Regions from separate parts of the Streptomyces sp. NPDC048434 genome, predicted to be linked through region 3. Evidence: riboswitches for the same ligand, from Rfam matches in the RefSeq annotation. Region 3 holds a riboswitch; each other region holds the start of a gene.

Region 1 (5,200 bases), on a different contig from region 3:
CATGGCCAGGGAGACGTCCGACGCCGTTCCCGCGCCCGCGTCGAGGATGACCGGGACACCGGCCCGCTCGGTGATCAGCTGGAAGTTGTGCGGATTGCGGATGCCGAGGCCGGAGCCGATCGGCGAGCCCAGCGGCATGATCGCGGCGCAGCCCACGTCCTCCAGCTTGCGGGCCAGCACCGGATCGTCGTTCGTGTAGGGCAGCACGGTGAAACCGTCGTCCACCAGGGTCTCGGCGGCATCCAGCAGCTCGATCGGGTCGGGCAGCAGGGTGCGCTCGTCGGCGACCACCTCGAGCTTGATCCAGTCCGTGCCGAGCGCTTCCCGGGCGAGCCGGGCGGTGAGCACCGCTTCGCCCGCGGTGAAGCAGCCCGCCGTGTTCGGCAGCACCTTGATCTTGTGCCGCTCCAGTACGGACAGCACCGAGCCGTGCACGGTCGGATCCAGCCGCCGCATGGCGACCGTGGTCAGCTCCGTACCGGAGGCGAGCAGCGCCCGCTCCAGGACGTCGAGGCTGGGCGCGCCACCGGTGCCCATGATCAGACGGGACGCGAAGGTGGTGCCGGCGAGGGTGAGGGTGTCGGAGGTCACGGGGGGTGTCCCCCCGAGGGGTGCGGTGTCGGCCATGTCTGCGGATCAGCCTCCCTGGACCGCGGTGAGCACCTCGACGCGGTCGCCGTCGCCGAGCGGGGTGGTGGGCCACTGGGTGCGTGGCACCACGAGGTCATTGACCGCCGCGGCCACCCCGGCGGGCGCCGTGGACAGCGTCGCGACGAGCCGGTCGAGGGTGAGCCCGCCGGGGACCTCGCGGGCCTCGCCGTTGACGGACACCGAGACGGTAGGGGCAGGGGTGACGGCGTTCATACGGACTGCTCCAGGGGGGCACGGGTGCGCTCGGGCCCCGAGGCGGGGGTGAAGCGCGCGGGGGAGAAGGGGCGGGCCTCTTCCGGGAGGAGCCCGGTGGCCAGCACCTCGGCCATCGCGTCACCGGTGACCGGCGCGAGCAGCACACCGTTGCGGAAGTGACCGGTGGCCAGATGGAAGCCGGGCAGTGCGGTCGGCCCGAGCATCGGGGCGTTGTCGGGGGAGCCGGGGCGCAGCCCGGCGCAGGTCTCGACGAGCGGCAGCTCGGTGATGCCAGGGACCAGCTCGTGCGCGTCCCGCAGCAGCTCGTAGACGCCGCCCGCGGTCACGGTGGTGTCCCAGCCCAGCTCCTCGCTGGTGGCGCCGACGACCAGTTCGCCGTTCTCCCGGGGGACCAGGTAGAGGGGGCCGCCGCGGACGACCGCCCGTACGGTGCGCGACAGGAAGGCGGGGCTGCCCGCGGGCATGTCCGGCAGCCGCAGCCGCAGCACCTGGCCCTTGACCGGGCGTACCTGCGGCAGCACGTCGTCGGGCACGCCGGCGAGCTGACCGCTGTAGCTGCCCGCGGCCAGGACGACCTGACCGGCCGGCACCCGGGTGCCGTCGGCGAGTTCGGCGCCAGTGGCACGGCCGCCGTCGACCGTCAGCCGCACGGCCCGGCTCCGGTGGAAGGCCACTCCGGAGCGCTCACAGGCGGCCAGCAGCGCGCTCGCCAGCCGGCGCGGATCGACCTGGTGGTCGCCGTCCACCCGCAGACCGCCGCGCACCCCGGGGGCCAGCATCGGCTCCAGACGCCGGCACTCGCGCCCCGTGAGCCACTGCGCGTCCAGCCCCGAGCGGATCTGCAGGGTGTGCAGTTCGCGCAGATGGGCACGGTCGTCGGCGTCCAGCGCGACGGCCAGGGTGCCGCACCGCCGGTAGCCGATGGGGTGGCCGGCGGCCTCCTCCAGCTCTTCCGCGAACCGGGGGTAGCGCCGCGCGGAGGCGAGATTGAGGCCCAGCAGGGTCTGCTCGCCGTAGTGGAGCTCGGTGACCGCGGCCAGCATCCCGGCCGCGACACGGGCCGCGCCGCCACCGGGCGCGGGGTCGGCCACCGCGGCACTCAGCCCGCGGACGGCCGCCCGCCAGGCGGTGACCAGGCCGATGATGCCGCCGCCGATGACGAGTACATCGGGGCTCTGCGGGGTGGGTTTCGTTCGTGTGGCAGATGCCTGCATGGGTGTCCAGCCCCTCCCTTCGCCGGCATGACCCGGATCAGGTTCGTACGGTCGGAGGCCGGCCAGCCTCCCTCTCAGCCCGGTGCGTCCGGGCTCCCGCGAGTGCGTGTATCCGTCACCCTAATACGGGGCCGCGACGCGCCGTAAGGCAACGTCCACGGCCGCCCACGGCCCCGCGCCCCGGGCCGGTCCGATGGTGACGCTGTGTCAGAGATCTCCTTGCGCGCTGCTGCGAGGCGCGTCACACCCCGTCCTAGAGTGATCGGGTGAGCGAGCAGAGCAAGTCCTCCCAGGCCCCTGACCGCAGGCCGCATGTCGTGATCGCCGGCGCGGGAATCGCGGGTGTGCAGACCGCGGTCGCCCTGCGCGAACAGGGCTGGCGCGGCGCGATCACGCTCCTCGGCGACGAGCCTCACCAGCCCTACGACCGTCCGCCACTGTCCAAGGCGGTGCTGCTGGGCAAGGCCGAGGGCTCCACCTTCGACGTCGACTTCGAAGGGCTCGGCATCGCACTCCACCTCAGCCGGCCCGTCACCGCCCTGCGGCCGGACGCCCATGTGATCGAGACGGCCGACGGCCCGCTCTCCTACGACTACGCGGTCCTGGCGACCGGCGCCGACCCGATCGTGCTGCCCGGCAGCGAGGGGCTGCCCGGCGTCCATCTGCTGCGCACCCTGGACGACGCCGAGCGGCTGCGGCCGGTGCTCGCCGCCCAGCACGAAATCGTGGTCGTCGGGGCCGGCTGGATCGGTGCCGAGTTCGCGACCGCGGCGCGCGAGGCGGGCTGCGCGGTCACCGTCGTCGAGGCCGCCGACCGCCCGCTGGCCGGTGCGCTGCCCGCCGAGGTCGCGGCCCATATGACCGGCTGGTACGCGGACGCGGGGGCCGAGCTGCGTATCAACGCCCGGGTCGCGTCCGTCACGGCGGGCGCGGTCACCCTCGCGGACGGCACGACGCTGCCCGCCGACGCGGTGGTCGTCGGGATCGGCGCCCGCCCCGCGACCGCCTGGCTGGCCGGCTCGGGCGTCGAGGTCTCGCCGCAGGACGGCTCCGTACTGGCCGACGAGCAGCTGCGCACCTCCGTCGCCGATGTCTACGCCGTCGGCGACTGCGCCTCGTTCCCGTCGGCCCGCTACGGCAGCCGTCTGCTGATCCACCACTGGGACAACGCCCTCCAGGGCCCCCGTACGGTCGGCGAGAACATCGCCCGCGGCGACGCGCAAGGGGTGGCCTACGACCCCGTCCCGTACTTCTGGTCGGAGCAGTTCGGCCGGTTCGTGCAGTACGCGGGCCACCACGGGGACGCCGACGAGTTGGTCTGGCGCGGTGACCCGGCCGGGGCCGCGTGGTCGGTGATCTGGCTGCGGGAGGGGAGGCTCGTCGCGCTGCTGGCCGTGGGGCGGCCCCGGGACCTCGCCCAGGGGCGCAAGCTGATCGAGCGGGGCGTGGCCATGGACCGCGAGCGGGCCGCGAACGCGGCGGTGCCGCTGAAGGCCGCGGCGCTGTAGCCCGGGTGCGGGGCACGTCGTGACCGGCAGTCGTCGCCCGAGCGCCTGCCGTCACCCGCCGGTGTGCAGGAAGCCCCTGATGGCGATGCCCGGCTACCGGCTGTCAGTGCGAGGTGGCAGGCTTGTCCTGTGACCGAGATTGACGCAAACATCGATGGACTCGTCCCCGCCTGGCTCACCCTCCCCGACATTGCCGAACAGTTCGGCGTCGAGGTGACGCGTGTGCGGCAGCTGGTCAAGGAGGGCCAGCTGATCGCGGTGCGCCGCGGCGAGAACAGGGCGCTGCATGTGCCCGCCGATTTCATCCAGGACGACAAGGTGGTCAAGGGCCTCGTCGGCACCCTCACCCTCCTCAAGGACGACGGCTTCACCGACAAGGAGATGCTGGAGTGGCTGTTCACCCCGGATGAGAGCCTGCCCGGCACGCCCGCCCAGGCGCTGCGCGAGAATCGCGGCACGGAGGTGAAGCGCCGGGCCCAGGCGCTCGCCGTCTGACGCCGTCGGCGCGGCCCGCTCCCAGCCGGCCACCGCACCAGTATCCGTAACCGCATCCGCGGGGCGTACGGACCGGAAGGACCGGCCCGTACGCCCCCGATCTTGGGGGGAAGCCGCCCGATGACCACCGCACGTCCGGCCCTGTCCGATGCCCGGCTCTACCTCTGCACGGACGCCCGCCGGCGCCAGGGCGATCTCCCGCAGTTCCTGGACGCGGTGCTCGCCTCGGGCGTGGACATCGTCCAGCTGCGTGACAAGGGCATGGAGGCCGGCGAGGAGCTCCGGCATCTGGAGGTCTTCGCGGACGCCTGCCGGCGGCACGGGAAGCTGCTCGCGGTCAACGACCGCGCGGATGTCGCCCATGCGGCGGGCAGCGACGTGCTGCATCTCGGGCAGGGCGATCTGCCGGTCCCGGCCGCCCGCGCCCTCCTCGGCCCCGACGTCCTCATAGGCCGCTCCACCCATGCCGAGGCCGAGGTGGATGCCGCGCTCACCGAACCCGGCGTCGACTACTTCTGCACCGGCCCGTGCTGGCCGACACCCACCAAGCCGGGCCGCCACGCCCCCGGCCTCGACCTGGTCCGCTACACCGCGGCCCGCGCCCCCGAGCGTCCGTGGTTCGCGATCGGCGGGATCGACGCCGGAAATCTCGACGAGGTGCTGCATGCGGGCGCCCGCCGGGTCGTGGTGGTCCGCGCCCTCACGGAGGCGGACGATCCGGGAGCCGCGGCCGCCGCACTGGCCAAGCGCATCCGGACCTGGGACGCCCCGGACGGGTCCGCACCGTCCCGCCCGGCCCGCGGAGACGAGTGACCTGCGTCACTTCGCACGGGTTCGGCGCCGGGCGGTCACCTGACGTCCGGGCGACCGGAAAATGTCCACCCAGTGGACATCAACCCGACCAACCAGGCATTACGCCGGACGCGGTTGGTGTGTGCCCGGCCGGTGGTTAACCTGCCGGTATGGCCCTAGGTACAGCTTCCACCAGGACTGATCGCGCCCGCACCGTGCGCGAACTGCTTGCTTCCGGCAAGCAGTCCTATTCGTTCGAGTTCGCTGCCCCGAAGACCGAGAAGGGTGAGCGGACCCTGTGGAACGCCATTCGTCGGATCGAGG
Region 2 (5,200 bases), on a different contig from region 3:
TTCGTGGAAGAGACGGCGGAGTTCGACGACCAGCCGTTCGCGCAGCCCGCGGTCGAGCTGGCCGAGGGGCTCGTCCAGCATCAGCAGGCGAGGGCGGGGGGCCAGCGCGCGGGCCAGCGCGACCCGCTGCTGTTCGCCGCCGGACAGGGAGGTCACGGCGCGGCGCTGGGCGCCCGGCAGCCCTACGAGGTCCAGCAGTTCGGCGACCGTACGCTCCCGGTCGACGCGTGAGGAACGCCGCATCCGCAGCCCGAAGGCGACATTCCCTTCGACATCGCGCTGCGGGAAGAGCTGGTGGTCCTGGAACATCAGGCCGACGCCGCGCCGGTGCGTGGGCACCCCGGACTGATTCCGCCCCTCCAGCAACACCTGCCCCGCGTCGGCCTGTTGGAGTCCGGCGACCACTCTCAGCAGGGTGGACTTGCCGCTGCCGCTCGGCCCCAGGACGCACACGATCTCGTGCGCGGCGACGTCCAGATCCACCGCGTCCAGTGCGGGGTGCCCCGCACTGCCGAAGCGGACGGTCACCCCGCCCAGCCGCAGCAGCTCCTGCGCAGTGGTCCCGGCCCGTGCCGTCATCTAGAACTCCCCGGAGTGGTCGACGGGACGCAGGCGCTCCAGTATCAGCAAGGCGCCGGCGCATACGACCATCAAGATGGTCGACAAGGCCATCGCCTGCCCGTAGTTGAGCTCTCCCGCACGTCCCAGCAGGCGTGCCACGGCGACCGGCAGCGTCGGCTGGTCCGGCCGCGCGATGAAGACCGTCGCGCCGAACTCGCCGAGCGAGACGGCGAAGGCGAAGCCCGCGGCGATCAGCAGGGCGCGCCGCACCAGGGGCAGGTCGACCTCGCGCCACACCCGCCACGGCGAGGCGCCGAGCACGGCGGCCGCCTCCCGCAGCCGTCCGTCGACCGCCCGCAGGACCGGCAGCATCGTCCGGACCACGAACGGCACCCCCACCAGCGCCTGGGCGAGCGGCACCAGCCACCATGAGGCGCGCAGATCGAGCGGGGGTGTGTCGAGACTGATCAGAAACCCGAAGCCGACGGTCACCGCGGACACCCCGAGGGGCAGCATCAGCAGTGCGTCGAAGCCGCGGACGAACCGGCTGACCAGGGCCGTGCGTCCGGACAGGCCCCTGCGGAGCCGGGGGAGGGTCAGCGCGGCGGCCGCCAGCCCGCCCACCACCAGCGCGATCGCCGTGGCCGCCGCCCCGTAGGCGAGGGAGTTCCACAGGGCGTCGAGGGGCGCGACGGCGAAGGTGCTGTCGGCGTTCGCGGCGGACCGCAGCGAGGTGTAGAACACCGCTCCGTAGCCGTCCGGCCCGGCGAACGACCGCTCCACGAGCACGGCGAGGGGCACGATGAGCAGGACGGTGATGACGGCGAGCGTCCCCCACAAAAGCGCCCACTGACCGCGGCCGCGCGGCCGGTGGGCGGTCTGCGAGGCCGGTACGAGCCGCAGGGCGGTTTCCCGGCGGCGCACGGTCCAGGCGTGCAGTGCCAGCACGCCCAGTACCGCCGCGAATTGGATCATGGTGAGGACGGCGGCCGCCGGCAGATCCAGGAACTCCGCGGTCTGCCGGTAGATCTCCACCTCCAGCGTCGCGAAGGTGGGCCCGCCCAGAATCTGCACCACCCCGAAGGAGGTGAAGGTGAAGAGGAAGACCATCAGCGCGGCGGCCGCGACGGCGGGCCCCAGGGCCGGCAGCGTCACCCGCCGCCAGGCCGCGAACCGTCCGGCCCCCAGCATCCGCGCCGCCTCTTCCTGACGCGGGTCGAGCTGCGCCCAGAGCCCGCCGACGGTCCGTACGACCACGGCGTAGTTGAAGAAGACATGGGCGAGCAGGATCGCCCACACCGAGGTGTCCAGGCGCAGGCCCCACAGCTCGTCCAGCAGCCCGCCCCGCCCGGCCAGCGCCAGGAAGGCCGAGCCGACGACGACGGTCGGCAGCACGAACGGCACCGCCACCACTGCCCGCAGCAGCTGTTTGCCGGGGAAGTCGAAGCGCGCGAAGACATAGGCGCCGGGCAGCGCGACCAGCAGTGTCAGCCCCGTGGAGGCCGCCGCCTGCCAGACGGTGAACCACAGCACATGGACGACGTCCGGGTCGCTCAGCACGGCACCGAACCGGCCCAACTGCCACTGTCCGCCGTCCTTCAGGCCCCGTCCGACGATCGCCACGACCGGATAGGCGAAGAACAGCGCGAAGAAGGCGAGCGGCACCGCCATCAGGCCGAGCCGCACCGCCGTTCCCTTCGCGGGCCCGGGACGCCGCTCGTGGGTTACTTCAGAACGAGCGAGGACCACTGCTTGATCCACTGTTCGCGGTTCTTGGTGATCGTCTCGGGAGGCAGCGTCGTGGGCTTGTCGATCGTCGTGCCGTACTTGGTGAACAGCTCCGGCACCTTGGCGTCCCCGCGCGCCGGGTTGACGAACATCTGCAGCGGTACGTCCTCCTGGAACTCCTTGCTCAGCAGGAAGTCCAGCAGCGCCTTACCGCCCTTCTCGTTCTTCGCGCCCTTGAGCAGGCCGCCGAATTCGATCTGGCGGAAGCAGGTGCCCGTCGCGACCCCGGTCGGTGCCTCCTCGGGCGCGGGCTTCTTGCCCAGCACCTCGGCCGGCGGGCTGGAGGCGTAGGAGACCACCAGCGGCTTGTCGCCCTTGCCCTTGCCGGCCGCGGAGCCCGAGAACCGCTCGTAGTAGGCCTGTTCCCAGCCGTCGACGACCTCGGCGCCATTGGCCTTGAGCTTCTTCCAGTAGCCCTGCCAGCCGGCTTCCCCGTACTTCGCGATGGTGCCGAGCTGGAAGGCGAGCCCCGGGGAGGAGGTGGCGGAGTTCTCCGTGACGAGCAGCCCCTTGTACCGCGGCTTGATCAGATCGTCGAAGCTCTTCGGCGGCGCGATCTTGTGCCGGGCGAAGTAGCCGCGGTCGTAGTTGACGCAGATGTCGCCGTAGTCGAGCGGGGTGACCCGGTGCCCGCCCTTGTCGAGCTGCAGCCCGGCCGGAACGTCCGCCAGCCCCTTGGCCCGGTACGGGCTGAAGAGGCCCTCGTGCAGACCGCGCGAGAGCAGGGTGTTGTCGATGCCGAAGAACACATCGCCCTGGGGGTTGCCCTTGGACAGGATCGCCTGGTTGACGGCCTTGCCGGCGTCCCCGCCCTTGAGGATCTTGACCTTGTAGCCGCTCTCCTTCTCGAAGGCGGCCAGGACGGACTTGGAGACGTTGAACGAGTCATGGCTGACGAGGGTGACGGTCTTGGCGTCCGCGCTCCCGCCCGAGGTACCGCATGCGGCGAGAGCGGACACGCCGACCGCGGCGGCGACCGCCGTGGCGGTGATCCTGCTGGTGGTGCTCACTGATTTCCTCCTGGCTGGCCAGGAAGAGACGCGGCCCCGCCCGGTGTCCGCGGCTCTCGACGTCCGGTGACGTACGGAGGGGACTCGGGGCGGGGCGCAACAGCATGAGTGACGACCGAACTTCCTACCCGGAATGACCCGGGCGAGGTTCAAGGGTCTGCGGGCACCGTGGTGACGACGCTTCCGCACTCTCAGCGCTGTGGCGCTCCCCTGTCGGAATGTGCATTTGTTCGATCACACGCTACCAGCGGGCGGTCAGCGTTCCGAGGCTGCGAGCTGACCGCAGGCGCCGTCGATCTCCTGGCCGCGGGTGTCGCGGACGGTCACGGGTACGCCGTGCGCCTCGATGGCCTGGACGAACGCCCGCTCGTCCTCGGGACGCGAGGCGGTCCACTTCGAGCCGGGCGTCGGATTCAGCGGGATCAGGTTCACATGGACCCGCTTGCCCTTCAGCAGCCGCCCCAGCAGGTCGCCGCGCCACGCCTGGTCGTTGATGTCCCGGATCAGGGCGTACTCGATGGAGATCCGGCGGCCGGACTTCTCGGCGTACTCCCACGCCGCGTCCAGCACCTCGCGCACCTTCCAGCGCGTGTTGACGGGCACCAGGGTGTCGCGCAGCTCGTCATCGGGCGCATGCAGCGACACGGCCAGCCGGCACTTGAAGCCTTCGTCGGCGAACCGCAGCATCGCCGGCACCAGGCCGACCGTGGAGACGGTGATGCCCCGCTGGGACAGGCCCAGCCCGTCCGGCTCGGGGTCCGTCAGCCGTCGGACCGCGCCGACCACCCGCTTGTAGTTGGCGAGCGGCTCGCCCATGCCCATGAAGACGATGTTGGACAGCCGCGCCGGCCCGCCCGGCACCTCGCCGTCGCGCAGCGCACGCATCCCGTCGACGATCTGGTGCACGATCTCGGCGGTCGAGAGGTTACGGTCCAGGCCTGCCTGGCCGGTGGCGCAGAACGGGCAGTTCATACCGCAGCCGGCCTGCGAGGAGATGCACATGGTGACCCGGTCCGGGTAGCGCATCAGCACGGACTCGACGAGCGTGCCGTCGTGCAGCTTCCACAGGGTCTTGCGCGTGGTGTCCTCGTCGCACGAGATGTGCCGGACGACCTTCATCAGATCCGGCAGCAGCTCGGTCGCCAGCTTCTCGCGCGCCGCCGCCGGGATGTCGGTCCACTGCGCCGGGTCGTGCGCATAGCGGGCGAAGTAGTGCTGCGACAGCTGCTTGGCGCGAAACGGCTTCTCCCCGATCGCGGCCACCGCTTCGCGACGCTCGACGGGGCTGAGATCGGCAAGGTGCCGCGGGGGCTTCTTGGCCCCGCGCGGCGCGACGAAAGTGAGTTCTCCGGGTGCAGGCATGGTCCGTCCAGTGTGGCAGATCGTTTACGGGGGCCCAGGTCGGAGCGGTGAGGGGGCAGTCACCCGCTGTGGCCTTCTGTCACTGGCGGTCTACCTCGCACGGCCCAGGGACGGCCCAGACGGCCGGGCCATCGGCTTGGCCTCGGCCTTGGCGGTCCACCGTGATCACTCCGTGAGACCTGACAGTGGCGGACGGAGGCCTGCGGTGCTCCAGGGACGGAGGCTCCCGGGGCGGCGGGTGAAGCGACCCGAGCCCGCCGAGCTGGTGGTACGTCCGCAGCTTCGCGGGCCCGTGGAGGGGAACTGGGTGAGCAGGGGCCGCCGACGGAGATCTCGGCTTGGTTGCGTTAGTCGGCGTGTTTAGGAGCAGCTCGCCCACCAGGCGCATACTGCTGTTAATGAGAAAGCCTGCCGTAGCCCGGCGTCATCTGCCGTCCAGCCCCTTCAAGCCCCCGGTCACGCGTCCTCCCAAGGAGTTC
Region 3 (5,200 bases):
GCGCAGTTTGACGAGGCATCGAACAAAGAGTGTCTAGCCCGCCGCACCGTCCAGCCGATATCGCCCTTTTCTGTGTGATCTGAGGGCGAATTGCCGCACCGTTTGGATACGGTGCGTGGCAACCTCCGGGCTTTCGGGTGTCAGAAATATGCCCAGGGCACGGCGTTCTCGGCTATCCCGGTCCCGGTCGAGGCGGTCGCCGCGGTGTCGGCGGTTTCTCTGTCCGTGGGCGAACTGCATCGATTGCGGTCCGTTACAGACCGACTACGAAGAATGGCGGAGGCGTCACTAACGACACTCGCCTTCTCTGTCAGTATCTGGAAACTCACTCCTTGTGATCTGCTTGCGCCTGGCAGACGATGGCGCCAATAGGGCTACGGGCGATGCTTCCCGGCCATCTCCGATCAAGTGCGGGGCAGTGGTTGATGACCGACACAGTTCAGGCAGAAGTGATCATGAGCTTCGTCGTCTCGGAAGAGCTCGCGTTCCGGATTCCGGTGGAGCTGGATTTCGCCAGCGCCGATCCGTACGCCGTCCGCCTCACCTTCGATCTGCCCGGCGATGCGCCCGTGACGTGGGCGTTCGGTCGAGAGCTGCTGCTGGACGGGCTGAGTCGGCCGTCCGGTGAGGGTGATGTGCGTATCGAGCCGGCCTCCCCCGCGCACCTCAGCGATGTCTTCATCAGCCTTCAAGTCGGCGCCGAGCGTGCGCTGTTCCGGGTGAGCGCGGCGCCGCTGGTCGCCTTCCTGGACCGTACGGACCGGCTCGTACCGCTGGGCAAGGAAGAGGTCTGCGACACCCTGGAGGCTGTACTCGACCGGATCCTCACGGAGGCACCGGCCGGCTGACCCCGACCCCGGACGGGCCGTTCACGACGGTGTCGTACCGGGTGCGCCGGTCATCCCGCGTACCCGTGTGCTCCGCCCCGCCGTACCGTCTGCCCTTCCTCGCACCTGTCCCCGTGCCCCCGCTCCGCTCACGGTCTGCATTGCCTGCCGGACCGGCCCCGAGTCCCGTCACCGCTTACGGCGCCTGCCGCGTCCCCCGCGCCGGCCCGGCCGGGACTCCGTGGCGCCCATCGGCACGTCGGCGCCAACCCCGACTCCGGAACCCGCCCCGGAGCGCTGTCCGGCTCCTGCCCCGCCGTCACTCCCCACCGCGCCCTGTCCCTTCCGGTCCGCCGAGACGACCAGGGCCGCCAGCAACGTCGTCAGCGGCACTGCGGCGACCAGTCCGATGCTGCCCACGAGCGTGCGGATGATCTCCTCCGCGACCACCTCGCTCGTGGCGACCGTGCCGACGCTGCTCTGTGCGATCGAGAACAGCAAAAGCAGCGGCAGCGCGGCACCCGCGTAGGCCAGTACAAGGGTGTTGACGACGGACGCGATGTGATCCCGGCCGATCCGCATCGCGGCGCCGTACAGCTTGCGCCAGCCGGCGGCCAGGTCCGCCTCCTTGAGCTCCCAGACGGCGGCGGTCTGGGTCACCGTCACATCGTCGAGCACACCCAGTGACCCGATGATGATCCCCGCGAGCAGCAGGCCGCGGATCTCGATGTCGGGGTACAGGCCGTGCACCAGCCCGGTCGTTTCGTCCGTATTGCCGGTCAGCAGCGCCCAGTTGATGAACACCGAGCCGAGCAGCCCGATCAGCAGCAGTGAGGCGAGGGTGCCGAGCACGGCCACCGACGTACGGGCCGTCAGCCCATGACACAGGTACAGCGCGATCAGCATGATCGCGCTTCCCCCGACCACCGCCACCACCAGCGGATTCGAACCCTGCAGGATCGCCGGGAGGATGAACAGCGTCAGGACCGCAAAGCTGGCCGCCAGTGCCACCAGCGCCAGGACGCCACGCAGTCGGCCGACGATCACCACCGCGAATGCGAAGATCGCAGCCAGCACCCACATCGGGAGCGTCCGGTCGACATCGCTGACCGAATACTGCAGATCCTTCGGCGCCTTGGGGGAGTACGCCACCACCACGTCCTGGCCGGTGGTGTAGTGGCGCAGGGCGTCCGGCGTCACCACCGTCTGGAAGGTGCGCCCGGCGTTCTCTCCCGTGGTGACTTTGATCGTCGTCTGCTGGCAGGGCTTGCCCTTGGCCGCTCCCCCGGCCGGTGGCTGCCCTGTCGGAGACGGTTGTTGGGGCTGCTGCTCGGCATGGACATCCGCACAGTTCACCTCCGCCACCTTGATGACTCGGGCCCGCTCCGTGGGCTGGTCGAAGCCGACGCCGGACGGCTTGTGGGGTGGCGCGCCGCCCGGCCAGAGCACGACGAGACCGACCGCCACCGCGGCCGCGAAGGGGATCAGCACCGCCGCGATGACCTTGCGCAGATGCCGGGAGACGGGCGTGGCAGGGCCATGGCTGTGCGCATGTGAGTGCACGGCGGAATGGTGGTGGGACTCGTCAGGGCTCACCGCTAGATCATCGCAAGAACTCCTGGGGCCCCCTGTTCACTCCGCCACATCGGCCGCTACCGTGGTGCCACCTTTGCAATCGCGGGAGCTCGGAGCACCGGGCTGAGAGGGCGCTGACCTTCGTCCCAGCGGCGTTTCACGTGAAACGCCCATGGATGGAAGCCGCTGCGTCGACCGCCGAACCTGTTACCGGGTAATGCCGGCGTAGGGAGTTGGGTCTTATGACTCTGCAGGATGCACACACGCCCGAAAACGGAAACGGTGCCAGCGGCAGCAATGAGCCGCAGATTGGCTGGCACAAGGGCTATGTCTCCGGATCGCGCCCGGACCTTCGCGTCCCCGTCCGGCGGGTGCACCTCACCAACGGCAAGGACGTGACGCTCTACGACACGTCAGGGCCGTACACCGACCCTCAAATCGATACCGACGTCCGCCGTGGTCTGGCGCCGCTGCGGGAGAACTGGATCATCGCCCGCGGCGACACCGCGGAGTACGCGGGCCGACCCATGCGGCCGGAGGACGACGGCCTCAAGCACACCTCGCCGCGCGGCGGTCTCAAGAACCTCGATGCGGTCTTCCCGGGCCGCCCCCGCCAGCCGCGCCGTGGCCGTGACGGCGCCGCGGTCACCCAGCTCGCCTACGCCCGGCGCGGCGAGATCACCGCGGAGATGGAGTACGTCGCCCTCCGCGAGAACGTCACGCCCGAGTTCGTCCGCGATGAGATCGCGGCCGGCCGGGCGGTGCTGCCGTCCAACATCAACCACCCGGAGATCGAGCCGATGATCATCGGCAAGAACTTCCTGGTGAAGGTGAACGCCAACATCGGCAATTCGGCGGTCACTTCCTCCATCGAGGAGGAGGTGGAGAAGATGACCTGGGCGACCCGCTGGGGCGCCGACACGGTGATGGACCTCTCCACCGGCCGCAACATCCACACCACCCGGGAATGGGTGCTGCGCAACTCCCCCGTCCCCATCGGCACGGTCCCCCTCTACCAGGCGCTGGAGAAGGTCGACGGCAAGGCCGAGGACCTGACCTGGGAGGTCTACAAGGACACCGTCATCGAGCAGGCCGAACAGGGCGTCGACTACATGACGGTGCACGCCGGTGTGCTGCTCCGCTATGTCCCTCTGACGGCCCGCCGCAAGACCGGCATCGTCTCCCGCGGGGGCTCGATCATGGCCGCCTGGTGCCTGGCGCACCACAAGGAGTCGTTCCTCTACACGCACTTCGAGGAGCTCTGCGAGATCCTCGCCTCGTACGACGTCACCTACTCGCTGGGTGACGGCCTGCGCCCCGGATCCATCGCGGACGCCAACGACGAGGCGCAGTTCGCGGAGCTGCGGACGCTCGGCGAGCTGAACACCATCGCCAAGCGGCACGGCGTACAGACCATGATCGAGGGCCCGGGACATGTCCCGATGCACAAGATCAAGGAGAACATCGACCTCCAGCAGGAGATCTGCGAGGAGGCCCCGTTCTATACGCTCGGCCCGCTGACCACCGACATCGCGCCCGCCTACGACCACATCACCTCCGGTATCGGAGCAGCGATGATCGCCTGGTGGGGCACCGCGATGCTCTGCTACGTCACGCCCAAGGAACATCTGGGCCTGCCGGACCGCGACGACGTCAAGACCGGCGTCATCACGTACAAGATCGCGGCCCATGCGGCCGACCTGGCCAAGGGGCACCCGGGCGCCCAGGAATGGGACGACGCGCTCTCCGACGCCCGCTTCGAGTTCCGCTGGGAGGACCAGTTCAACCTGGCCCTCGACCCGGACACGGCCCGCGCCTTCCACGACGAGACGCTGCCCGCCGAGCCGGCGAAGACGGCCCACTTCTGCTCGATGTGCGGCCCGAAGTTCTGCTCGATGAAGATCAGCCAGGACATCCGCCGCGAGCACGGGGGTGACCTGTCGATCGACCCCGAGGCGGGGATGGCCGAGAAGTCGAAGGAGTTCGCGGCGGCGGGTAACCGCGTGTATCTGCCGATCGCGGACTAGCCGTCGTTCGGACGCCTCCGTGTGAAGGCCTCTGCCGAAAAGGCGGGGGCCTTCCGCCTGCCCGCCCCGGGGCCGGCAGGCGGCCCCGTGACGTGCAGGGCGCCGGGCAGGCCCTAATCCGGCTGGTGGTCCGGTCCCCCGTGATCCGGGCTGGTGAAGTCCGGGCTGGAGTAGCGCGGGCGGGACCCCGAGGAGCCGTTGTCGGGGCTGGTGAACTCGGGGCGGGTGTAGCCGAGGGTGGGGATGCGGCTCTCGGACGGCGGGGTGCGGCGGGGGACATAGCGGACCGGGTCGTCGTCCGGAGTGGCCGTGGGGTCGGCAAGGGCCTCCCGGAGAAAGGGCAGCACGCCGCGCTCCAGGAGGGCGCGGCGCCACACCTCACGCGCGTGGTCCAGCGCCTTGCCCAGTTCGCCGGCTCTGGCGGCCTGGGCGGACGAGCCGTTGCGCAGCGCCGTGATGACCAGGCCGGCCATCGCGACAAGGGTGCCTGCGGCGGTCAGTGCCGCGAATATCCAGCCGACGCTGATCAGCGGCTGCGCCAGCGACTTGTCGGGGCTGATGGCACGCAGCACATAGCCGATGAGGAGGAAGAGGACCGCGGCGATGCCGGCGAGGACGGGCGCGAGGACGGCGACCATGGCGGTGAGTCCGGCGCCGGTGGTTTCGGCCTCGCCCAAGGCCGTGGCACTGGCCGGTCCTGAGCTCCCGTCATCCCCCACGCTCTGCTCCTCGCCGTCCGCTTCGGCGCGGGACGGTGCGGGTGTCGGTGCG

Evidence for each region. Region 3 has a riboswitch for thiamine pyrophosphate ahead of thiC (phosphomethylpyrimidine synthase ThiC). Riboswitches for the same ligand answer to the same signal wherever they lie in the genome.
Region 1: another riboswitch for thiamine pyrophosphate. It lies ahead of thiO (glycine oxidase ThiO); the one in region 3 lies ahead of thiC (phosphomethylpyrimidine synthase ThiC).
Region 2: another riboswitch for thiamine pyrophosphate. It lies ahead of ACGFWI_RS32075 (thiamine ABC transporter substrate binding subunit); the one in region 3 lies ahead of thiC (phosphomethylpyrimidine synthase ThiC).

Annotation. Positions count from the first base shown of each region.
Region 1 covers NZ_JBICXQ010000043.1:11,499-16,698, reverse strand. The annotation lists gene ACGFWI_RS35815 (thiazole synthase) at 1-591, opposite strand, end outside; gene thiS (sulfur carrier protein ThiS) at 637-864, opposite strand; gene thiO (glycine oxidase ThiO) at 861-2,081, opposite strand; TPP riboswitch at 2,079-2,191, opposite strand; gene ACGFWI_RS35800 (NAD(P)/FAD-dependent oxidoreductase) at 2,348-3,589, shown strand; gene ACGFWI_RS35795 (Rv2175c family DNA-binding protein) at 3,719-4,084, shown strand; gene thiE (thiamine phosphate synthase) at 4,205-4,897, shown strand; gene metF (methylenetetrahydrofolate reductase [NAD(P)H]) at 5,047-5,200, shown strand, end outside.
Region 2 covers NZ_JBICXQ010000033.1:7,665-12,864, reverse strand. The annotation lists gene ACGFWI_RS32085 (ABC transporter ATP-binding protein) at 1-579, opposite strand, end outside; gene ACGFWI_RS32080 (ABC transporter permease) at 580-2,232, opposite strand; gene ACGFWI_RS32075 (thiamine ABC transporter substrate binding subunit) at 2,286-3,359, opposite strand; TPP riboswitch at 3,463-3,581, opposite strand; gene rlmN (23S rRNA (adenine(2503)-C(2))-methyltransferase RlmN) at 3,615-4,721, opposite strand; gene ACGFWI_RS32065 (hypothetical protein) at 5,120-5,200, shown strand, end outside.
Region 3 covers NZ_JBICXQ010000002.1:303,836-309,035, reverse strand. The annotation lists gene ACGFWI_RS03680 (SsgA family sporulation/cell division regulator) at 426-848, shown strand; gene ACGFWI_RS03675 (YibE/F family protein) at 1,017-2,423, opposite strand; TPP riboswitch at 2,495-2,651, shown strand; gene thiC (phosphomethylpyrimidine synthase ThiC) at 2,645-4,429, shown strand; gene ACGFWI_RS03665 (hypothetical protein) at 4,543-5,200, opposite strand, start outside.